One region of the Cupriavidus sp. DB3 genome, then DNA from elsewhere that is predicted to be linked to it. Evidence: predicted binding sites of a transcription regulator. Region 1 holds the regulator's gene; each other region holds the start of a gene.
What was found. The regulator LexA, encoded in region 1, represses DNA repair genes until DNA is damaged. The targets are predictions, from matches to a motif close to ACTGTATNNNNATACAGT.
Positions count from the first base shown of each region.

Region 2: a site for LexA is predicted at 3,438-3,455, ahead of K7G19_RS00805 (error-prone DNA polymerase). Genes of this name have one in related genera too.
Region 3: a site for LexA is predicted at 4,711-4,728, ahead of K7G19_RS16160 (ATP-dependent helicase). Genes of this name have one in related genera too.

Region 1 is NZ_JAIZPL010000006.1:146,069-152,524, forward strand. It holds gene dusA (tRNA dihydrouridine(20/20a) synthase DusA) at 1-1,011, shown strand, start outside; gene K7G19_RS19955 (hypothetical protein) at 1,856-2,107, shown strand; tRNA gene K7G19_RS19960 (tRNA-His) at 2,216-2,291, shown strand; gene K7G19_RS19965 (hypothetical protein) at 2,379-2,528, opposite strand; gene K7G19_RS19970 (hypothetical protein) at 2,798-2,971, opposite strand; gene lexA (transcriptional repressor LexA) at 3,095-3,751, opposite strand; gene K7G19_RS19980 (asparaginase) at 4,020-5,015, shown strand; gene rpsF (30S ribosomal protein S6) at 5,164-5,538, shown strand; gene priB (primosomal replication protein N) at 5,604-5,903, shown strand; gene rpsR (30S ribosomal protein S18) at 5,907-6,185, shown strand; gene rplI (50S ribosomal protein L9) at 6,213-6,456, shown strand, end outside.
Region 2 is NZ_JAIZPL010000001.1:177,451-183,906, reverse strand. It holds gene K7G19_RS00805 (error-prone DNA polymerase) at 1-3,311, opposite strand, end outside; gene K7G19_RS00800 (DNA polymerase Y family protein) at 3,631-5,310, opposite strand; gene K7G19_RS00795 (damage-inducible protein) at 5,243-6,331, opposite strand.
Region 3 is NZ_JAIZPL010000004.1:602,343-608,798, forward strand. It holds gene K7G19_RS16145 (D-alanyl-D-alanine carboxypeptidase family protein) at 1-1,052, opposite strand, end outside; gene K7G19_RS16150 (alpha/beta hydrolase) at 1,167-1,811, opposite strand; gene K7G19_RS16155 (ferredoxin) at 1,895-2,215, opposite strand; gene K7G19_RS16160 (ATP-dependent helicase) at 2,544-4,670, opposite strand; gene K7G19_RS16165 (TlpA disulfide reductase family protein) at 4,930-5,475, opposite strand; gene K7G19_RS16170 (thioredoxin fold domain-containing protein) at 5,772-6,380, opposite strand.

The sequences.
Region 1 (6,456 bases):
ACGGCTGCTACAAGCCATCGCCGCATCGCCGTTGCACCGATGATGGACTGGACTGACCGCCACTGCCGCACCTTCCATCGCCACCTGAGCCGCCACACCTGGTTGTACACCGAGATGGTGACGACCGGTGCGCTGCTGCATGGCGATGTCGCGCGCCATCTGGACTTCGATGCGGCCGAGCAGCCGGTCGCCCTGCAACTGGGCGGCAGCGAGCCGGCCGATCTGGCGGCCTCCGCCAGGCTGGGCGAGCGCTGGGGCTATGCCGAGATCAACCTGAATTGCGGTTGCCCGTCCGAGCGGGTCCAGCGCGGGGCGTTCGGCGCCTGCCTGATGGCCGAGCCGCAACTGGTGGCGGACTGTGTGCGCGCGATGCGCGACGCGGTGTCGGTGCCGGTCACCGTCAAGCACCGGATCGGCATCGACACGATCGAGCATTACGATTTTGTCCGCGATTTCGTCGGCACGATCGCGGAGGCGGGTTGCCAGACCTTTATCGTCCATGCGCGCAACGCGATCCTGAAAGGGCTGAGCCCGAAGGAGAACCGCGAGATTCCGCCGCTGCGCTATGAGGTGGCCTACCAGCTGAAGCGGGAATTCCCCCAGCTCGAAATCCTGATCAATGGCGGCATCACGCGCTACGACGAGATCGACGCTCACCTGCAGCATGTCGACGGCGTGATGATCGGTCGGGAGGCCTATCACCAGCCGTTCCTGCTGGCGGAGGTGGATCGCCGCTACTACGGCGATACCGCGCCGTCGCCTTCACGTCTCGACGCCGAACTGGCGATGCAGCGTTATATCGGCGATCTGGTGGAGCGGGGCGGTTATATGGGCGCGGCGACGCGGCATATGCTCGGCCTGTATCGCGGCGTGCCCGGCGGGCGGGGCTGGCGGCGTGTGCTGTCCGACGCGCGCCGGATGAATGCAATCCGCACGCGGGACGGTGTCGATGCGCTGTTCGAGGAGGCGCGTAGCCACCTGCATGCGGAGCGGCCGCTGCAGGCGGCATGATTGGCGGCCGGGAGTCCGAGTCGGGAGTCGGGAGTCGGGAGTCGGGAGTCGGGAGTCGGCAGTCGGGAGTCGGGAGTCGGCAGTCGGTGAGGGGCCGTTGCTGGAGAGGCAGTCGCTGACAGGCAGTCGCTGACCGGTAGTCCGTGACAAGGAGCCGGTGACAAGGAGCCGGTGACAAGGAGCCGGTGACCGGTACCGGTGACAGGTGATCGGCAGCCGAGCAGTCGGCGCTCGGCGGTCGAGCGGCGGTAGATGGCCGCCGCCGATTGGAGTGCAGACTCTAATTTCGAATCGGGCATGGTCCCGCACCCGCCGTGCCGCCGCGTTGCAGCCACTTTCCGCGCCAGTGCAGGCGATGGCAGGCACCAGGAAAGGGATTCCCCTAGATAGCCAAGCCGATTCCGATTTTCTTAAACTGTCTGTGCCCTCGAATACAGGGCTTTCTTCAACTGATTTTGGAGCCCGCCTAGTGCGGGCTTTTTTTGTCCTGCAGCCGGGCGTGTCCGGGGTCGGTCGCCGGTCCTTTCGTTTACCCGAATAGTGCTTGGCGGCGATGACAGTTACATTGCAATTGCCTTCAGGGCATTGAGATCGCAAGAGTTTAAGAGTCCGCCGTGTGCGGACTTTTTTTTGCACCGCATTTCCCCGCCGCTTCCGTCTTCTGCTTTCCCTTCCTCCGCCGTCCGCCCCGTTTCCCTCCCGCCTTGCCGCTGCCGGCGTGATGCCGTCGAGCAACGTCCCCGCGAATCATTCTCGTTTGCCTGCTGCAAAGAGGTGACCCCCCAACCGGGTGATGGCAAGATGTAGCCAAAAACGACAAGAAGGTCTGGCCTCGGAGGGTGGAATGGAAGAAGACGGCTTGTTTGGTGTCGCGTTCGAAGGCTTCCGCGTCGTCTGGGTGGTCGAGCGGTTGCAGAACGGTACCTGGACCGCCCGCTACTGCTGGCATCGCGGCACGGATGCGGCCGCGGCCGCGGCACTGCAGACCGATGTGCTGAACGGCAGGAGCCGAAGACTGCCTGGTACGTATCAGTCCGAGGAAGAAACGATCGAGGCGATCCGCGAGGCGATCCGCCTCGAAGCCCGCTGGTCCTGATGCGCCGTTCGACTACGCACGAAAATTTTTGTGCGTAGTACTAGCCATCGCCAAACGAAGTTTGTATAATCTTGGTTTCCGTCGAGCAGTACTGACGACGGCGCTACGGTGGCTGTAGCTCAGTTGGTAGAGTCCAGGATTGTGATTCCTGTCGTCGTGGGTTCGAGTCCCATCAGCCACCCCAAGATCCCATGCAAAACAGCCGCTCATCGAGCGGCTGTTTTGCTTTGTGGCGAGCATCATCGGGCGGGCCAGCGCCTCAAGTCGGTCCTCAAACCAGCCTTGCAGCGGCCTTGGTGATCGTCCACCCGACACCCATGCACAAGGCGATCCAACCCGCTGCGATCAGCGCCACGTCGTGCCAGTTCATGGTGCGGCGACCGGGGCGAAGCAGCTTGACGGTGTCGTCTGACGAAGGCATGGCCGTCTCCTTCGAAAAGCATGGGAACAGGCTAGGCCATGCCTCAACGAATTCACGGTCCGAGTTGTAAAGGTTTGTTGCGATGCGCGAGAGCCGTCGCTTTCGATCGGGCTGCCATATCCCGCGTCTCGCGCGGACGCGCGCGCAGGCGCTCAACGCAGTCGATCTTGTCGCTGCGATCGCACGAACGCGGCTTGCCTCGCACGTTCGAATTCACGCGCCAGACCTCCCGCGCTCAACCGCACGCGATCAACTTCACGCGTTCAACTTCACGCATTCAACTTCACCCCCGGCTGATCGAGTTCGAGCATCCGGCAGATCGCGGCCATGCTGCCGACCATGGTGCGGCGCTGCGCGCCCTGGTAGATGCGGACACCTTTGGACTGGCGGAACGGCGTGGGCTTGACGGGGTAGCGGGTCAGGGAGCGGTCGGCTTGCAGCATGGTGGTCCTCTTCGGTAAGGCGTCAGCGGAAGTCTTGCGGCAACACGGGGCCCTGCGGCTCGTGTGGCTGCATGACTGAGGTTGGCGCCAAGGCGGCGGCGCCTGCCGGATTGCTTCGTTGGGCTAGAAGCCGGACTGGCGGATCAGTCCGACGGCGATGCCTTCAAGCGAGAATTCCTCGCGTCCGGGCCGCACGATGATGTTGGCGAAGTCCGGGTTCTCGGCGATCAGCTCGATCGCGTCGCCGCGATGCTTGAGCCGTTTGACGGTCACGTCCTCGCCGATGCGTGCCACCACGATCTTGCCGTTGGCGGCATCCTGCGCGCGTTTGACCGCGAGCAGGTCGCCATCGAAGATGCCGGCGTCGCGCATGCTCATGCCGCGTACGCGCAGCAGGTAGTCGGGGCGTTCGTCGAAGACCGAGGCGTCGACCTGGTATTGCCGGTCGATATGCTCGGCCGCCAGGATCGGGCTGCCGGCGGCGACACGGCCGACCAGTGGCAGCGTCAGCTGCATCACGCCGGCCATCGGCAGCGAGAACTGGTCCGGCATTTCGGAGTCGCTGCGATTGACCTTGAGCCGGATGCCGCGCGAGGCGCCGGGCGTCAGCTCGATCACGCCCTTGCGAGCCAGCGCGCGCAGATGTTCTTCGGCCGAGTTCGGCGACGAAAAGCCGAATTCCGCAGCGATCTCGGCGCGGGTCGGCGGAATGCCGGTCTGCCGGATGGTATTGCGGATCAGGTCGAAGATCTGCTGCTGCCGGGGTGTCAGAGTCGCCATGGCTTGTCCGTGTTGTTGTATCCGGTGGCGGTCCGGCCGGTGGCGCGCGCTGCGAAGCGTGCAGGCCGTCGGTGGCCGCCATGTGCAACACTGTACGTTTGAACAGTGTGCTGTGATTTTATACAGTATCGATCGAAGTGCAAGAGGAATTTGCATCCTCGTCCACTTTCGGGGCCGGACGGTCGGGCCGCGGGGCAGGGCAAGACCGTAGGGGAGCGGGCCGTCGCGGCGGGTACAATCGCCGCCTGTTTACGGATATCTCGTGCCCATGACCTTGCCTCGCGTGATCGTTCTTGCCACTGGCGGCACCATCGCCGGTTCCTCGTCCAGCGCCGCCAGCAGCGCGCGTTATCAGGCGGCGACCGTGCCGGTGTCGGCGCTGCTCGAGGCTGTCCCGGCGCTGAAGGACGTCGCGCGGATCGAGGCGGAGCAGGTCGCGCAGATCGACAGCAAGGACATGTCGTTCGGCCTGTGGGCGCGGCTGGCGGCGCGGGTCCACCACTGGTCCACGCAGGACGACGTGGCCGGCATCGTGATCACGCACGGCACCGATTCGCTCGAAGAAACGGCGATGCTGCTGCATCTTGCCGGCGTGGCCAGCGTGCCGGTGGTGCTGACCGCGGCGATGCGGCCGGCGACCTCGCTGTCGGCCGATGGCCCCCTGAACCTGCTCGATGCCGTACGCGTCGCGGCGCATCCTGACGCGGCGGGCAAGGGCGTGCTGGTGGTCATCAATCAGGAGATTCATGCAGGACGCGACGCGGTCAAGGCGCACACCTCGGCCGTCGACGCGTTCGCCTCTCCGGGCACCGGGCCGATCGGGCTGGTGCAGGACGCGCTGGTGCGCTTCACGCGTGCGCCGCTGCGTCTGCCCCGGCAGGCCCTGCCGCTGCCGCAGGACTGGCCCGCGGTCGAGATCGTCGCCAGCTATGCGCAGCCGGGCCGCGTGGTGGTCGATGCGCTGGTCGCCAGCGGAGTGCGGGGCCTGGTGGTCGCGGCGGCCGGCAATGGATCGATCCACGAGACGCTGGTGGCAGCGCTTGCCGACGCGGCGCGCGCCGGTGTCGCGGTGGTGCGCAGCACGCGCACCGGTGCCGGTAATGTGATCGCGCCGGCGCAACCCAATCCGTCGGCGGGCGCGTTCGTATCAGCCGGCGATCTGAATCCGTACAAGGCCCGGGTCGCGCTGCTGCTGGCGCTTGGCGCCGATCCCGCGCTGGCCGGCGATCCGGTGCGTTTGCAGCAGTTCTTCGCGCTGATCTGAGGCTGGCGGCGCAAGCCGGAGCGCCGCAGATCCAGCCGGGACCTCATGCGGCTTGCCGCCGTGGCCGTTCCGGGCTATACTCGCGGGCTATTTAACCCTTGCTGCACCGGACTTGGCGCCCGGGCGGCTTATCCCAAAAGGAGCGTCAATGCGTCATTACGAAATCGTATTCATCGTCCATCCGGACCAGAGCGAGCAAGTGCCGGCCATGATCGAGCGTTACAAGACGCTGGTCACGTCGCAGAACGGCCAGGTGCACCGCGTGGAAGACTGGGGCCGTCGTCAACTGGCCTACATGATCCAGAAGCTGGCCAAGGCTCACTACGTTTGCCTGAACATCGAGTGCGGCAAGGACACGCTGGCTGAGCTCGAGCACGCGTTCAAGTTCAACGACGCCGTGCTGCGCCACCTGATCGTCCAGACGAAGAAGGCCGAGACCGGCCCGTCGCCGATGATGAAGGAAGTCCAGCGCGAAGAAGCCCGCAAGGCTTCGCAGCAAACCAGCGAAGGCCAGGCCGCCTGAGTGCGGTCTGCTGTGTGCGGTTCGCTCCGGCATGACCGGGGCGGCATGCGAGAGGCGGTGGCGCGATGAACCAGCTGAGGCTGCACGCCACCCTCGTCGAGCGCGACGCGTTGCGCTACACGCCGGCCGGCATCCCCGTCGTCAATTGCCTTCTGCAATACGGCGGCGAGGTGGTCGAAGCGCAGACGCCGCGGCAGGTCGAGTTCGCGATCGCCGCGATGGGCGTCGGTCCGGTCGGCCAGCACCTGGAGCGCACGCCGCTCGGCACGGTGCTCGACTGCGAAGGCTTTCTTGCCCGCAGGCACCGCAACAGCAAGGCTCTCGTCTTTCACATCACTGGATGTAAAGCATTCGTAAAGGATTGAACCATGGCATTCGTCAAACGTGACAACAAGAACAAGAAGCGCTTCCAGCAGCAGAACCCGCTCTTCAAGCGCAAGCGCTTCTGCCGCTTCACCGTGGCCGGCGTCGAACAGATCGACTACAAGGATCTGGACACGCTGAAGGACTTCATCGGCGACAACGGCAAGATCACGCCGGCTCGTCTGACCGGCACCAAGGCGCACTATCAGCGTCAGCTCGACACGGCAATCAAGCGCGCCCGCTTCCTGGCGCTGCTGCCGTACACCGACCTGCACAAGAACTGATCGCCTGGTCGCTAAGGAGAAAACACGATGCAAGTCATTCTGCTGGAAAAAGTCGTCAACCTGGGCAACCTGGGTGACATCGTTCGCGTCAAGGATGGTTACGCCCGTAACTTCCTGATCCCGTCCAAGCGTGCCCGCCGCGCGACGCAGACCGCCATCGCCGAGTTCGAGGCCAAGCGCGCCGAGCTGGAAAAGGCCGCCGCCGAGAAGCTGGCCGCCGCGCAAGCCGAAGGCGAGAAGCTGAGCGGCCTGACCGTCCAGATCACGCAGA
Region 2 (6,456 bases), on a different contig from region 1:
AGCACCTCCTTGCGCTGGCGGTCGACCAGGTCGGGCCACAGGATCACGTTGATCGAACCCGTCTCGTCCTCGATCGACGAGAAGATCGTGCCGCTGGCGGTGCCGGGCCGCTGGCGCACGGTGACGATGCCGCAGGCGCGCACGCGCCGCCCATTGGGTAGCCCGGCCAGGTCGCGCGCGGTGGCATAGCCCATCCCCGCCAGCCGCCGGCGCAGCAGCGTCAGCGGATGGGCCTTCAGCGACAGCCCCAGGCTGGCGTAGTCGTCCACCAGTTCCTGCCCCAGCTTCGGCGCCGGCAGCGCGAGCGCACCCTCGGCCGGCGGCGCGCTGTGCAGCAGATCGCGATGCGCGGCCTGCACCGCCGCGGCCCGGGCCTGCCAGCGGGCCTGGCGGCGATGGCCGGCCAGCGAGCGCAGCGCATCGGCCGCGGCCAGCACGTCGATATCGTGCCGATCGAGGCCGGCGCGCAGCACCAGGTCCTCGACGCTGGCGAAGGGCCGCTCGAGCCGGGCCTGTTCGATCCGCAGCGCGGCGGCCTCGCGCATGCCCTTGACCCGGTTCAGGCCGAGCCGCACCGCATCGTTCTCCAGCACGCTTTCCCAGCCGCTGACCGTCACGTCGGGCGGCAGCGACCTGACTCGATGGCGGCGCGCGTCCTGCACCAGCTGCGACGGCGAATAGAAACCCATCGGCTGGCTGTTCAGCAGGGCGCAAAGGAAGGCCGCGGGATGATGTCGCTTGATCCAGGCGCTGACATAGACCAGCTTGGCGAAACTGGCGGCATGGCTTTCCGGGAAGCCGTACTCGCCGAAGCCCTCGATCTGCTTGCAGATCGCCTGCGCGAACGCCTCCGGATAGCCGTTGCGGGTCAGCGCCTTGATCAGCGCGTCCTGGTGGCGCTTCAGATCGCCCTTGCGCCGCCACGCGGCCATCGAGCGGCGCAACTGATCGGCCTGGCCCGGCGTGAAGCCGGCCGCGTCGATGGCCAGCTGCATCACCTGCTCCTGGAAGATCGGCACGCCCAGCGTGCGGCCCAGCACGCGGCGGATCACCTCGTTGTGATAGGTCGGCAGCTTGCCGGTGCGGCGGACCATCTCGCGCCGCTTCAGATAGGGATGGATCATGCCGCCCTGGATCGGCCCCGGCCGCACGATCGCGACCTCGACCACCAGGTCGTAGTATTTGCGCGGCTGCAGCCGCGGCAGCATCGACTGCTGCGCGCGCGACTCGACCTGGAACACGCCGATGGTGTCGGCCTTGCACAGCATCTCGTAGGTGTCCTTGTCGTCCTGCGGAATGTCCTCCATGCGGCAGGGCAGCTCCGGATGCGCGGGATTCGGGATCATCGCCAGCGCGCGGCGGATCGCGGTCAGCATGCCCAGGGCCAGCACATCGACCTTGAGCAGGCCCAGCGATTCGAGATCGTCCTTGTCCCACTGGATCACGCTGCGGTTCTCCATCGCCGCGTTCTCGATCGGCACCAGCCGCGACAGCTTGTCGCGCGCGATCACGAAGCCGCCGACGTGCTGCGACAGATGGCGCGGAAAGCCGCGCAGCTGCATCACCAGGCTGGCCCACTGGCGCACCGCGGGCGAATCGGGGTCGAGCCCGTAGCGCGAAATGCGTTCGACGAAGCTGTGTCCGCTCTCCCACCACGCCTGCCCCTTGACCACCTGCTCGACCACGCCGGGGTCGATGCCGAGCGCGCGGCCGACGTCGCGCAGCGCGCTGCGGGCGCGATAGGTGATCAGCGTCGCCGCCAGCGCGGCGCGATGGCGGCCGTATCGTTGGTAGATGTACTGGATCACCTCCTCGCGCCGCTGGTGCTCGAAGTCGACGTCGATATCGGGCGGCTCGTCCCGCTCGCGCGAAATGAAGCGGCCGAACAGCAGATTGGTCTGCTCGGGGCTGACCTCGGTGATGTACAGGCAGTAGCAGACCACCGAGTTCGCAGCCGAGCCGCGGCCCTGGCACAGGATGCCTTTGCCGCGGGCAAAGCGGACGATGTCGTAGACCGTCAGGAAGAAATGCTCGTAGCCCTTTTCCTCGATCAGCGCGAACTCGTCCTCCAGCCGCTGCCGCACCGTGGCGGGGACGCCGTCGGGATAGCGCTGCGCGGCGCCGGCCATCGTCTCCTGGCGCAGGTACGAACTCGGCGTATGGCCCTTCGGCACCAGTTCCTCGGGATATTCGTAGCGCAGCGTATCGAGCGAGAAGTCGCAGGCCTGGGCGATCTTGATCGTTTGCGCCAGCGCCTCGCGCGGATAGAGCCGCGACAGCCGCTGCCGCATGCGCAGATGGCGCTCGGCATTGGGCGCCAGCGCCATGCCGCAGGCGCCCAGCGGCTGGCCCAGCCGGATCGCGGTCAGCACATCGGCCAACGGCTTGCGCGAGCGCACATGCATCTGCACCGCGCCGGCGGCCACCAGCGGCACGCCGGTGTCGGCGGCCACCGCTTCGAGCCGCTCGCGATGCAGCGCGTCGGCATGTTCCTGCAGCAGTTCCAGCGCGATCCAGACGCGCTCGCCGAAGATCGCGCGGCACCATTGCGCCTGGGCGCGCAGCGTCTCCGGGTCGGCGCAGTAGTCCGGCAGCAGCAGCGCCAGGCAATGCGGCATGCCGCGCAGATGCGCTTCCTCCGGAGCGGGATCGCTGATGTCGTGCTGGTACAGCTGGTAGCTGCCCTTGTCGGCCCGCCGGCGTCCGAGCGTGATCAGCTCGCACAGATTGCCGAACCCTTCGCGGTCCTGCGCCAGCAGGATCAGCCGGATACCGGACGGGACTTCGGATGGGACTTCGGATGGGACTTCGGATGGGACTTCGGACGGGTCACCCCGCTGCCGCAAACCCAGGCCGCCCTCGCCCGCCTGCAGCGTCATGCGGCTGCCGATCAGCAGCCGGAAGGCTTCGGCCGCCTCGGCCCGGGCCAGCAGGCGCGCATGCCGGCGCAGGAACTCCGGCTGGACCGCCCCGCCTGCCGGCGAATCGGCCACGGCAGCGGCTGCCCCCGGGCCTGACGATGGCGCCGCGAGCCACATTTCGTTGTCGTCATCGTCGTCCTCGTCATCGTCGTCCGTGTCATCGGCAGCGCCGCCCGCCGCCATCCTCGCCAGCCGCGCCGCACTGCGCTCCACCGCCTCGCGAGTCCGCTCGCGCAGGGTCTTCAGCGCGTGATGCGCCCGCGCCGTGCCGGCCACCGACGCCTCGTCGGTCAACGCCAGCCCGCGATACCCGAGCGCCAGCGCCCGTTCGATCAGTTCCTCCGGATGGGAGGCGCCGGTCAGGAAGGTGAAGTTGGAAATGCAGTGCAGCTCCGCGTAGTCCGGCAGGCTGCCAAGCAGCAGCGAGGCGAGCGATGGCGGCAACGAAGATGCGGAAAACGGGGACTGGGGTGGAGCTTGGGACACAGCACTGCGAGGGGAATGCCTGGGATGGATACTGTATGTTTATACAGTATCGGCAAGCGTGAAGGCAAGATGAATTGCGGTGCGAGCCTGCGTGCCTTGTCGTCGTCCGTCCCGTTGCCCCAGCCACAGAAAAAACGATGGCCCCCCGAAGGAGGCTATTTCTCTCTCGCCGGCGTCCAACAGATGGGGAGCGGAGCTATCGTTTTCGGCATATGCGCTGTCCTTAGCCAAACAACCCATGCAAAAACCACCGGTACTCCCCCTCCTCCTCTCCCTCGCGTCCGGGGCGTTCGCGGTAGATCCAGCAGCGCAGGCCGTCGCCGCGTTCGGCGATGAAGTAATCGCGGGTGGCGAGGGCGCCGTCCCACCAGCCTGACTCGATGCGTTCGGGTCGGGACAGCAGCGTCAGCGGGCTGCCGTGGCAGGGGCGATGCCGGCGCACCGGCAGGCGCAGCGGCGGCTCCAGCAGCCACAGCGGACGGTCGGGCAAGGCGGCATCGGCCGAAGCCGGTACCGAAACCGGTGTCGAAGCCGGTGCCGAAACGCCCGAAACTTGCGCCGTCGAAATTCTCGACACCGAAACTCGCGGTGGTGAAACTCCTGGCGCCGAAGCACGCGGCGACGCGGCGAGGCCCGTGCCGGCTTCGTCGACAGGCCGCCAGCGGTTGGCGCATTCGGGCCGATGGTCCGCCAGCGGATGCGGCTGCAACACGTTTTCGCGGCCCAGCCGCGCCACCAGGGTATCGAGCACGCGGCCGAGTTCGGCCTGCCCGCCGCCGGGCTCGGGGAACAGCGTGTCGCTCTGCGGCAGGCATTCGGCCACGGTGTCGACCTTCAGCATCAGGCCGACCACTGGCGCCTCGAACTGCAGCCGGTCGAGCTTTTCCTGCAGCAGCCTGGACAGATGCACCGGATCGCGGCTGGGCTGGGCCAGGCTGACCGTCACCGGCGTGGCGGCGATGGCGGCGTCGCGCCGCTGGCGTTCGTGTTCGAGCCGCAGCACGAAGCGCGTGACGCCGGCCTGATGCGCCGTGAGCCAGCCGGCCACCGCCTGCAGCAGGCGCTGGGCGCCGGCCAGCACGCCGGCGGCCGATTCGGTGCGCCCCGGCAATTCCATCCGTTCGGCGAAGGTCGGCGGCGCGGTAAACCAGCCCAGGCGCGCCGGGCTCTCGCCATAGGCCTGGTCCAGCCGCGCCAGCAGCTCCGTGCCGAGCCGGCGCTGCAGGCCCGCGCGCGGCAGCCAGCGGACCTCGCCGACGGTGCGGCAACCGATGCCATCGAGCCAGCGCGGATCGGCCAGGCTCGCCAGCATCTCGACCGGCAGCCGGTCCAGCAGCCGCGCCATCCGCTCGCTGCGCACCGCGCGCCGCGCGGGGCGCAGCACCTGGCCGCGGCGTCCGAGCCGCAGCGGCATCGCGGCCAGCCACGCGGCGCCATGGGCGGTGGTGCCGCAGCCGATCTGCGCAAAGGTGCCGAGGCTGCGGATGCAGGCGCGCACCGCGCGGCACAGCGCGCGATGGCCGCCGAACAGGCGCAGGCTGGCGGTCACGTCGAGCGCAACGGTGGCGGGGCCGAGTTCCTCGTCCATCGTGACCTGCGGCGTGAAGCGCAGCAGGGCCAGCGCGGCCGCGGTCAGCAGTTGCGCTTCGGCGGCCGGGTCGCGCTCCAGATGCACCACCTCGGCCGACAGCGCCTGCACGCCGCCGCGCCGCATGCCGGCGGACACGCCCAGCGCCATCGCCGGCCGGTTGGCCAGCACCACCCGTTCCTGCTCCAGCACGACCGTCGGCACCGCATGGCTCAGCGTGCCGGCAATGCCGGCGGTGCCCGCGGCCTCAGGCCAGCTGGGGTGCAGCGCGTCCAGCGGCAGGCGCGGCAGATGCACCGCGATCCAGAACGGCATGATCGGACTCGTGGAGGGATTCGTGGGCGGATTCGTGGGCGGTTCCGGACATCGTTCCGGACATCGTTCCGGACATCGTTTCGGACATCGATTCGGACATCGTTTCGGACATCGATTCGGACATCGATTCGGACATCGATCCGGATGCCGGTTCGGATGTCGATCCCGACACCACCGAGCGCCCGGCCGGCACCGCCGGCATCGCGCCGAGCGGCAGGATCAGCGGGGTATCGCGCACCGGCCCGCGCCGCTTGTGGAAGACGATCGACAGCGCATTGCCGGGCAGCGGCGACAGCAGCAGCCGCAGCACCGCCGGCGACGATTCGCGCAAGGCCGCGGCCGGACGGCAGACCCAGACCACCGCCTCGCTGGCCTGGGCCAGCACCTGCAGGCGCCGCACCGCCTCGGGACGGGCCGAAGGCAGCCACACCAGCACGCCGCCGAAGGCCTGGCTGCGCAGTACCTGCTCGGCGGCCCACAGCAGATCGGCCTGCCTGGTGGCCTGCTGAACGGCTTGCCGAGCGGCCTGGCCGGCCTGGCACCCCAGGCGCCTGCCCCTGGAGGCGGCCTGGCGAGCCGCGCCCTCGGCACCCTCCTGCCCCTCGCCCGCACGGATCCAATACACCTGCCGTGCCGGCAATCCCCAGGCGGCCAGCGCCGGCGCATTGAGGGCATGTGGCGCGCCGACCCATACCAGCCGGCGCCCGGCCTCGGCCAGCGATTGCAAGGCCGGCCGCAACAGGCGGACTTCGCCGACGCCGCTGTCCGGCACCAGCAGCTCGGTCACCGCGCCGACCGGCCAGCCGCCGCCCGGCAGCTGCGCCGACAGCGTGTCGTAGCCGGTCGGCCATACCGGCAGCGACGCGGCACGGCCAAGCTGGCCGGCCCGCCACAGGTCGGGATGGCGCCGTTCCAGCTCGGCCAGCGCGCGCTGGCGATCCAGCGGGGGTTCCGGGAGGGAAGGAGGCGACGTGACGGCAGCGGCAGGCGGTAACGTGACGGCAGGTGATGACGCAATCATTGTGTTTTCAACGTCTCTCGATGCGCTTTTTATGCATTTCAAAGCGCTTTCTCTGCGCTTCAAGGAGCCTTCAGTGCACTTCAAAGCGCAAAGAAACTCAGCTTTCGGATACTGTATGTTTATAC
Region 3 (6,456 bases), on a different contig from region 1:
GGCGCCACCAGCAGCTCCTGGCGCTCCAGCACCGGCTTCAGACGGCCCGCGGTGCCCTTGGGCACGGTCACGTAGGTCTCGTCGCGGACGCCGATCTTGATGGTGTCGTTGCTGCCCTTGTAGATGTCCGGCGTGGCCAGCACCTGGCCCTTGTCGTAGAGGCGCAGCGTGTCGAAGAACTGGAAGCCGTAGTTCAGCACCTTCAGGCTTTCCTGCGTGCGGACCTGTTCGCTGGTGGTGCCGATCACGATCGAGATCAGGCGGCGCGAGCCGTTCGGCACGTTGGCCAGCGGGCGCTTGGCCGAGGAAATCAGGCAGTAGCCCGCCGACCGGGTGTGGCCGGTCTTGACGCCGTCCACGGTCGAATCGATGTACAGCAGGCGGTTGCGGTTGGGCTGCTTGATCTTGTTATAGGTGAACTCCTTTTGCGAGTACATGCCGTAGTACTCGGGGAAGTCCTGGATCAGGCGCGTGGTCAGGATCGCCAGGTCCGCCGCGGTGGTGTAGTGGTTCGGGTCGGGAATGCCGTCGGTATTCGTGAAGTGCGTGCTCTTCATGCCCATGCGCTGGGCCTCGCGGTTCATCATCGCGACGAAGCCTTCCTCCGAGCCGCCGACCGCCTCGGCCAGCGCCAGCGCGGCATCGTTGCCCGACTGCACGATCAGGCCCATCAGCAGGTCCTGCACCGTGACCGGCTTGTTCGGCTCGATGAACATGCGCGACTCGTCGCTCTTGACCTTCAGCACCAGATTGGTCGGCACCACGGCCTGGTCCAGCGTCAGGCGCTTTTCCTTCAGCGCCTGGAAGGCCAGGTAGGCGGTCATGATCTTGGTCAGCGAAGCCGGCTCGATGCGGGCATCGGCATTCTGCGAGCCGAGCGCCTGGCCGCTGGTGACGTCGTAGAGCATCCACGCCTTGGCCGCCACCTGCGGCATCGGCACGGCCTGCGCGCGCACCGTCAGCGGTGCGCTGGCGAGCGCGAGCACGGCGGCGCTGGCCAGCAGGGTGTGGGCGATGCGGTGGGAGAACAGCGGCGAAGCTTGATTGAACATGTTTTCAGGTTCCGACAAGAGAGAAAGGGCAGCGTCGCGCCGCCACGCGGGCGTGGCGGCAGGGCAAGGAACGGCGGCCACGGATTGCCATGGCCGCCCGCTCAATGCCCGGGCTCAGCGCTGCCACGCATTGACGACGAGCTGCTTGATCAGATGCAGCTTGCGATGGAAGAAATGGTCGGCGCCCGGAATCACCGTGACCGGCAGTTCCTGCGGCCGCGCCCAGTCGAGCACGCTGGCGAGCGGCACGGTCTCGTCCTGCTCGCCGTGAATCACGATGGTATCGGCCGGCACCGGCGCGACCTGCCAGCGCGAGGCCGCGGTGCCGACCATCGCCAGGCGCTCGGCGGGCGTGCCGGCCTCGGCCAGGCGCCGCGCCACATGGCTGACGACGAAGCTGCCGAACGAGAAGCCGGCCAGCGCCAGCGGCAGCGTTGCCGCGTCGGCGGACCAGTCGCGCTGCTGGCGCATCCAGTCGATCACCGCCAGCAGATCGTCCTGCTCGCCCTGGCCGTTGTCATGCTCGCCGGCGGTGCCGCCGACCCCGCGGAAGTTCGGCCGCACGGTGGCGTAGCCCAGCTGCACGAAGGCGCGCGCCAGCGTCTGCGCGACCTTGTTGTCCTTGGTGCCGCCGAACAGCGGATGCGGATGGCCGACCAGCGCGAGGCCGCGCACCGGGGCGGCCTGCGGCAGGTCGACCGAGACGTCGATCGCGCCGGCGGGACCGGCAACGGTGAGTACCTGGGTATGCGCGTTCATGGCAGGAAGGGCGGAAATCCGGGGTCGAAACGAAAGTGGGCGTGGGCGGCGGATGGATGCGGATGCGCCTGCGCGCGCGGCGCTCAGCGATCCACCATCAGGCGTTCGACCGGCTTGCCGTGGATCAGATGGCTGTCGATGATCTCGTCGATGTCCTGCTCGTCGACGAATGTGTACCAAACGGCCTCCGGGTAGACCACCAGTACCGGACCGAGTTCACAGCGGTTCAGGCAGCCCGCCTTGTTGATCCGCACCCGTCCCTCGCCGCCGGCGATGCCCAGCTCCTTGCAACGCTTCTTGGCGTATTCCTGCATCGCCTTCGCGTTGTGGTTGGCGCAGCAGTTTTCGCCCGGCTCGCGCTGATTCAGGCAGAAGAAGACGTGGTGCTGGTAGTAGCTGCTCATGCGTGGGAGGGCGCGGCGCGCTCGGCTGGGCCGCGCGCGCGGCTTGGCGCCGGTCGGAACGGTGGGAAGCTCGGAATTATACGGCGAGCCGGGGGCCGTTTCGACCGCACGGCGGCGTCTGCAGCGCCACGCCGCGGTGGGTGTTAGCTATGGCGCACAGGAGGCGCTGGTTTGAGGCCCTCGTCGCGAGCGCAGCATAACGGGCACGGCGGCTACGGCCTACGGCCCCTATGGTTGCTGCGGACGCCATGGCGGCTACGTCGCCTATGGCAACTACGGCCGGCGCGGCAACTACGGCTGCTACGGTCCTACGACCACTACGCCCGGCTCACCGCCACATATTGCGCATCCGCGCGGCCAGGTCCACCGCCGGCAGCGACGCGCGCTGCGGCGCCGCGTCGACCGGCGGAGGCGGCGGCCACGCGCGGCTGTGGAAATGCGGCATCACGCGATTGGGCAGGAAGCGCGTGCGCGACGCGTACACGTGGCGGTCGCCCATGCCGGGCTGCTGATGCACGTAGAAGCGCTGCGGCACGACGATGTCGAGATGGTCGCGTGCGCGCGTCATCGCGACATAGAGCAGCCGGCGCTCCTCCTCGATCTCCTCGGTGGTGCCGGTGGCCAGGTCGGACGGCAGGCAGCCGTCCACGGCGTTCAGCACGTAGACCGCCTTCCATTCCTGGCCCTTGGCCGAATGGATGGTCGACAGGATCAGGTAGTCCTCGTCGCGCAGCGGCACGCCCGATTCGTCGCTGGAAGCGTCGGGCGGGTCCAGCGTCAGCTCGGTCAGGAAGCGCTCGCGCGAGCCGTAGGTCGCGGCGATGCGCGCCAGCTGCTGCAGGTCGGCGGCGCGCGCGGCGGCATCGTCGTGCAGGCGTTCCAGATGCGGCTCGTACCAGCGCAGCACGCGCTCGAAGTCAACCGGCCATGCCGCCGCGGGCGCCATCGCCTCGCGCGCCAGCGCGACCAGTTCCGCCCATGCCTCGGCCGCGGCCGGCGGCGCCTCGAACGATTCGAGCGCGAACAGCGGATCGCTGGCGAGTTCCAGGCCGTCGAGCACGCGCGCGGCGGTCTTGGGCCCGACGCCCGGCATCAGCTGCAGCGTGCGGAAGCCCGCCATGCGGTCGCGCGGATTCTCCAGCCAGCGCAGCGCCGCCAGCATGTCCTTGACGTGGGTCGACTCGAGGAATTTGAGCCCGCCGAACTTGACGAAGGGGATGTTGCGGCGGACCAGTTCCAGTTCGAGCTGCGCGCTGTGGTCGGCGGCGCGGAACAGCACCGCCTGCGCCATCAGCGCCAGCCCTTCCTCGCGCCGCGCGAGGATGCGCTCGACCACGAAGCGCGCCTGCTCGGTCTCGTCTCCCACCACCACCACGCCGGGCTTCTCGGCACTGGCGCGGTCGGACCACAGGTCCTTGGTGAAGCGCTCGGCCGCCAGCCCGATCACCGCGTTGGCGGCGGCCAGGATCGGCTGCGTCGAGCGATAGTTGCGCGACAGCGTGACCTGTCCCGCCGGCGGCGAGAAGCGGTGCGGGAAGTCGAGGATGTTGCGCACGGTGGCGCCACGGAACGCGTAGATCGACTGCGCGTCGTCGCCGACCACGGTCAGGCCGCGGCCGTCGGGCTTGAGCGACAGCAGGACCGCGGCCTGCAGCGCATTGGTGTCCTGGTATTCGTCGACCAGCACATGGTCGAAGCGCTCGCCCATGTCGCGCGCCAGCGCCGGCTCGGCCAGCGCCTGCGCCCAGTACAGCAGCAGGTCGTCGTAGTCGAGCACCTGCTGCTTCTGCTTGGCCTCGACATAGCCGGCAAACAGCGCCCGCAGCGCGTCCACCCACATCGCGTAGCGCGGAAACTGGCGCTGCAGCACCTCTTCGAGCGGCAACTGGGTGTTGACCACGCGCGAATAGATCGCCAGGCACGTTTCCTTGCGCGGGAAGCGCGCGTTCTGCGCCGACAGGCCGAGGTCGTGCCGCACCACGTTCATCAGGTCGGCCGAGTCGCCGCGGTCGCTGATGGTGAAGGAGGGCGACAGGCCCAGCGTCTCCGCGTATTCGCGCAGCAGGCGCGCGCCGATCGCGTGGAAGGTGCCGGCCCATTGCAGCGCGGCGCGGCCCGGGTTGGCCGACGAGGTGGTGCCGTTGCGGGCCGCGAAGGCCTGGTCGACGATGCGCTCGACGCGCCGGCCCATCTCGACCGCGGCGCGCCGCGAGAACGTCAGCAGCAGAATTCGGCGCGGATCGGCGCCGCCCAGCAGCAGATGCGCGACGCGGTGCGCCAGCGTATTGGTCTTGCCCGAGCCCGCGCCGGCGATGATCAGCAGCGGCCGGTCGGTGGCGTGCTCGACCGCTTCACGCTGCTCGGGGTTGAGCGCGGCGAGATAGTCGGCCGGAACGCTCGGAGCGATCGGATCGGACAGTGCTGCGGCGGGAGCGAGGGCGAGATCGGCGGACACAGGGGCGGGCGAGGGCGAAAACCGGAAATGTTCGCCGCAGACTGTATATCCATACAGATGTGTTGGGCAAGCGGGGGATCGCGGAAGGGACTTGAAGGGCGCTTTTGGTGGAGCTTGCGCCGGGAATGCCCTCTCCCCGATCCTCTTCCGCCCGCGGGAGAGGGCGAACCCAATCGCCGTTGGGACGCTGCGGGTTTGCGCCCCTCTCCCGCTTGCGGGAGGGGCTGGGCGAGAGGGCAGCCCCTCCCCCGTCAGCGCATCAGACCGCCTTGGCCAGCGCCTCGTCCAGCAGCCGGTGCAGACTGTCCCATTCCGGCTCGCCGACGTAGCGCTTCAGGATGCGGCCGTCCTTGTCCACCACGAAGGTGGTCGGCGTCAGTTGCACGTCGCCGAAGGCCTTGGCCGCCGAGCCGTCCGAATCGAGCGCGACCTTGAACGGCAGCTTGCGTGTCTCGGTGAAATTGGTCACGTACATCGGCGGGTCGTAGCTCATCGCCACCGCGACGAACTCCAGGCCCTTGTCCTTGAACTGCTGGTAGGTGCGGACCATGTCCGGCATCTCCTTGACGCAGGTGGTGCAGCTGGTGGCCCAGAAATTGACCATATAGACCTTGCCCTGCAGCTGCGCGGTGCTGACGCGCTCGCCGGACAGCAGCACGAAGGTCGCCTGCGGCGCATGCTGGGCCGGCGTCAGCGCCCGGTAGCCGAACCAGCCGAGCAGGACCAGCACCAGCAGGCCCACGATCAGCGGCCAGCGCTTGCGGGGGGAGGCGGGACGTTCCGGTTGGGAGGCGGACGAAGTCATGATGGGCCGACCGAAGGAGGGGAAAACGCCATTCTAGCGCCGAGGTGGCCGAGGGCGCCGATCCCGAGCTCTAGCCCGAACTCGAGGCTGAGCGCGCGCCCGAACCCGAACCCCAGCCCGAGCCCCAGCCCGAGCCCCAGCCCCAGCCCCAGCCCCAGCCCCAGCCGAGCCGAGCCGAGCCGAGCCGAGCCGAGCCGAGCCGAGCCGAGCCGAGCCGAGCCGAGCCCGAGGACGGGCACGGGCTCGGGCTCGGGCGTGGCGTGGCGTGGCGGGGCCGCGTGGTGGCCCCCGGCGGGTCAGCGCCCGCGGGCCGCAGCCGCCATCGCGGCGCGGGCGGTGTCGAGCGACTGTTCCAGATAGGCGCCGTAGAAGTCCGGCTGCATGCCGCGCAGCGGCGGCGCGGCCGGGCGCCCCTTGCCGTCGAGAAACAGCACCGTCGGCGCGAAGCGGATGCCATGCTCGCGCGCCCAGGCGCGTGCGGTGGTGGCACGGCCGTCGGCATCGCGGATCGGCGTGGCGGCGCTCATGTCGAGCTCGCGCGCCGCGAGCTGCCCGGCGGCGGCCTGCGGGCCCAGGTAGTTGCGCCGTACCGCTTCGCAATAGCCGCAGTTCGGCAGCGTCACCAGCACCACCAGCGGTTCGCCGCGCAGGCTGGCCGAGCGCGTCTCCGCCGCCAGGTCGGCGACCGCCGGAAGGTGCGCGGGGCTGGCCGCCTGGACCGATGGCGCGGCAAGGGCGAGCGACAGGCCGGCGACGGGCAGGGCGACAAACGGGGCGACGAACAGTGCGGCCGATAGCGCGGCAGATCGCGCGACCGATAGCGCGGCAGATCGCGAGGCCGTCAGGGCAGCCGACAGGGCGGCCGGCAGCGCCAGGGCGGCGCCCCGGAGCCATGCCGAACCCATGCGGCGACCTGCGAAGTCCAAAACCATAATGAAATATCGAGATCAGAAAGACACTGCGTCAGTGCCTGATCCCCGA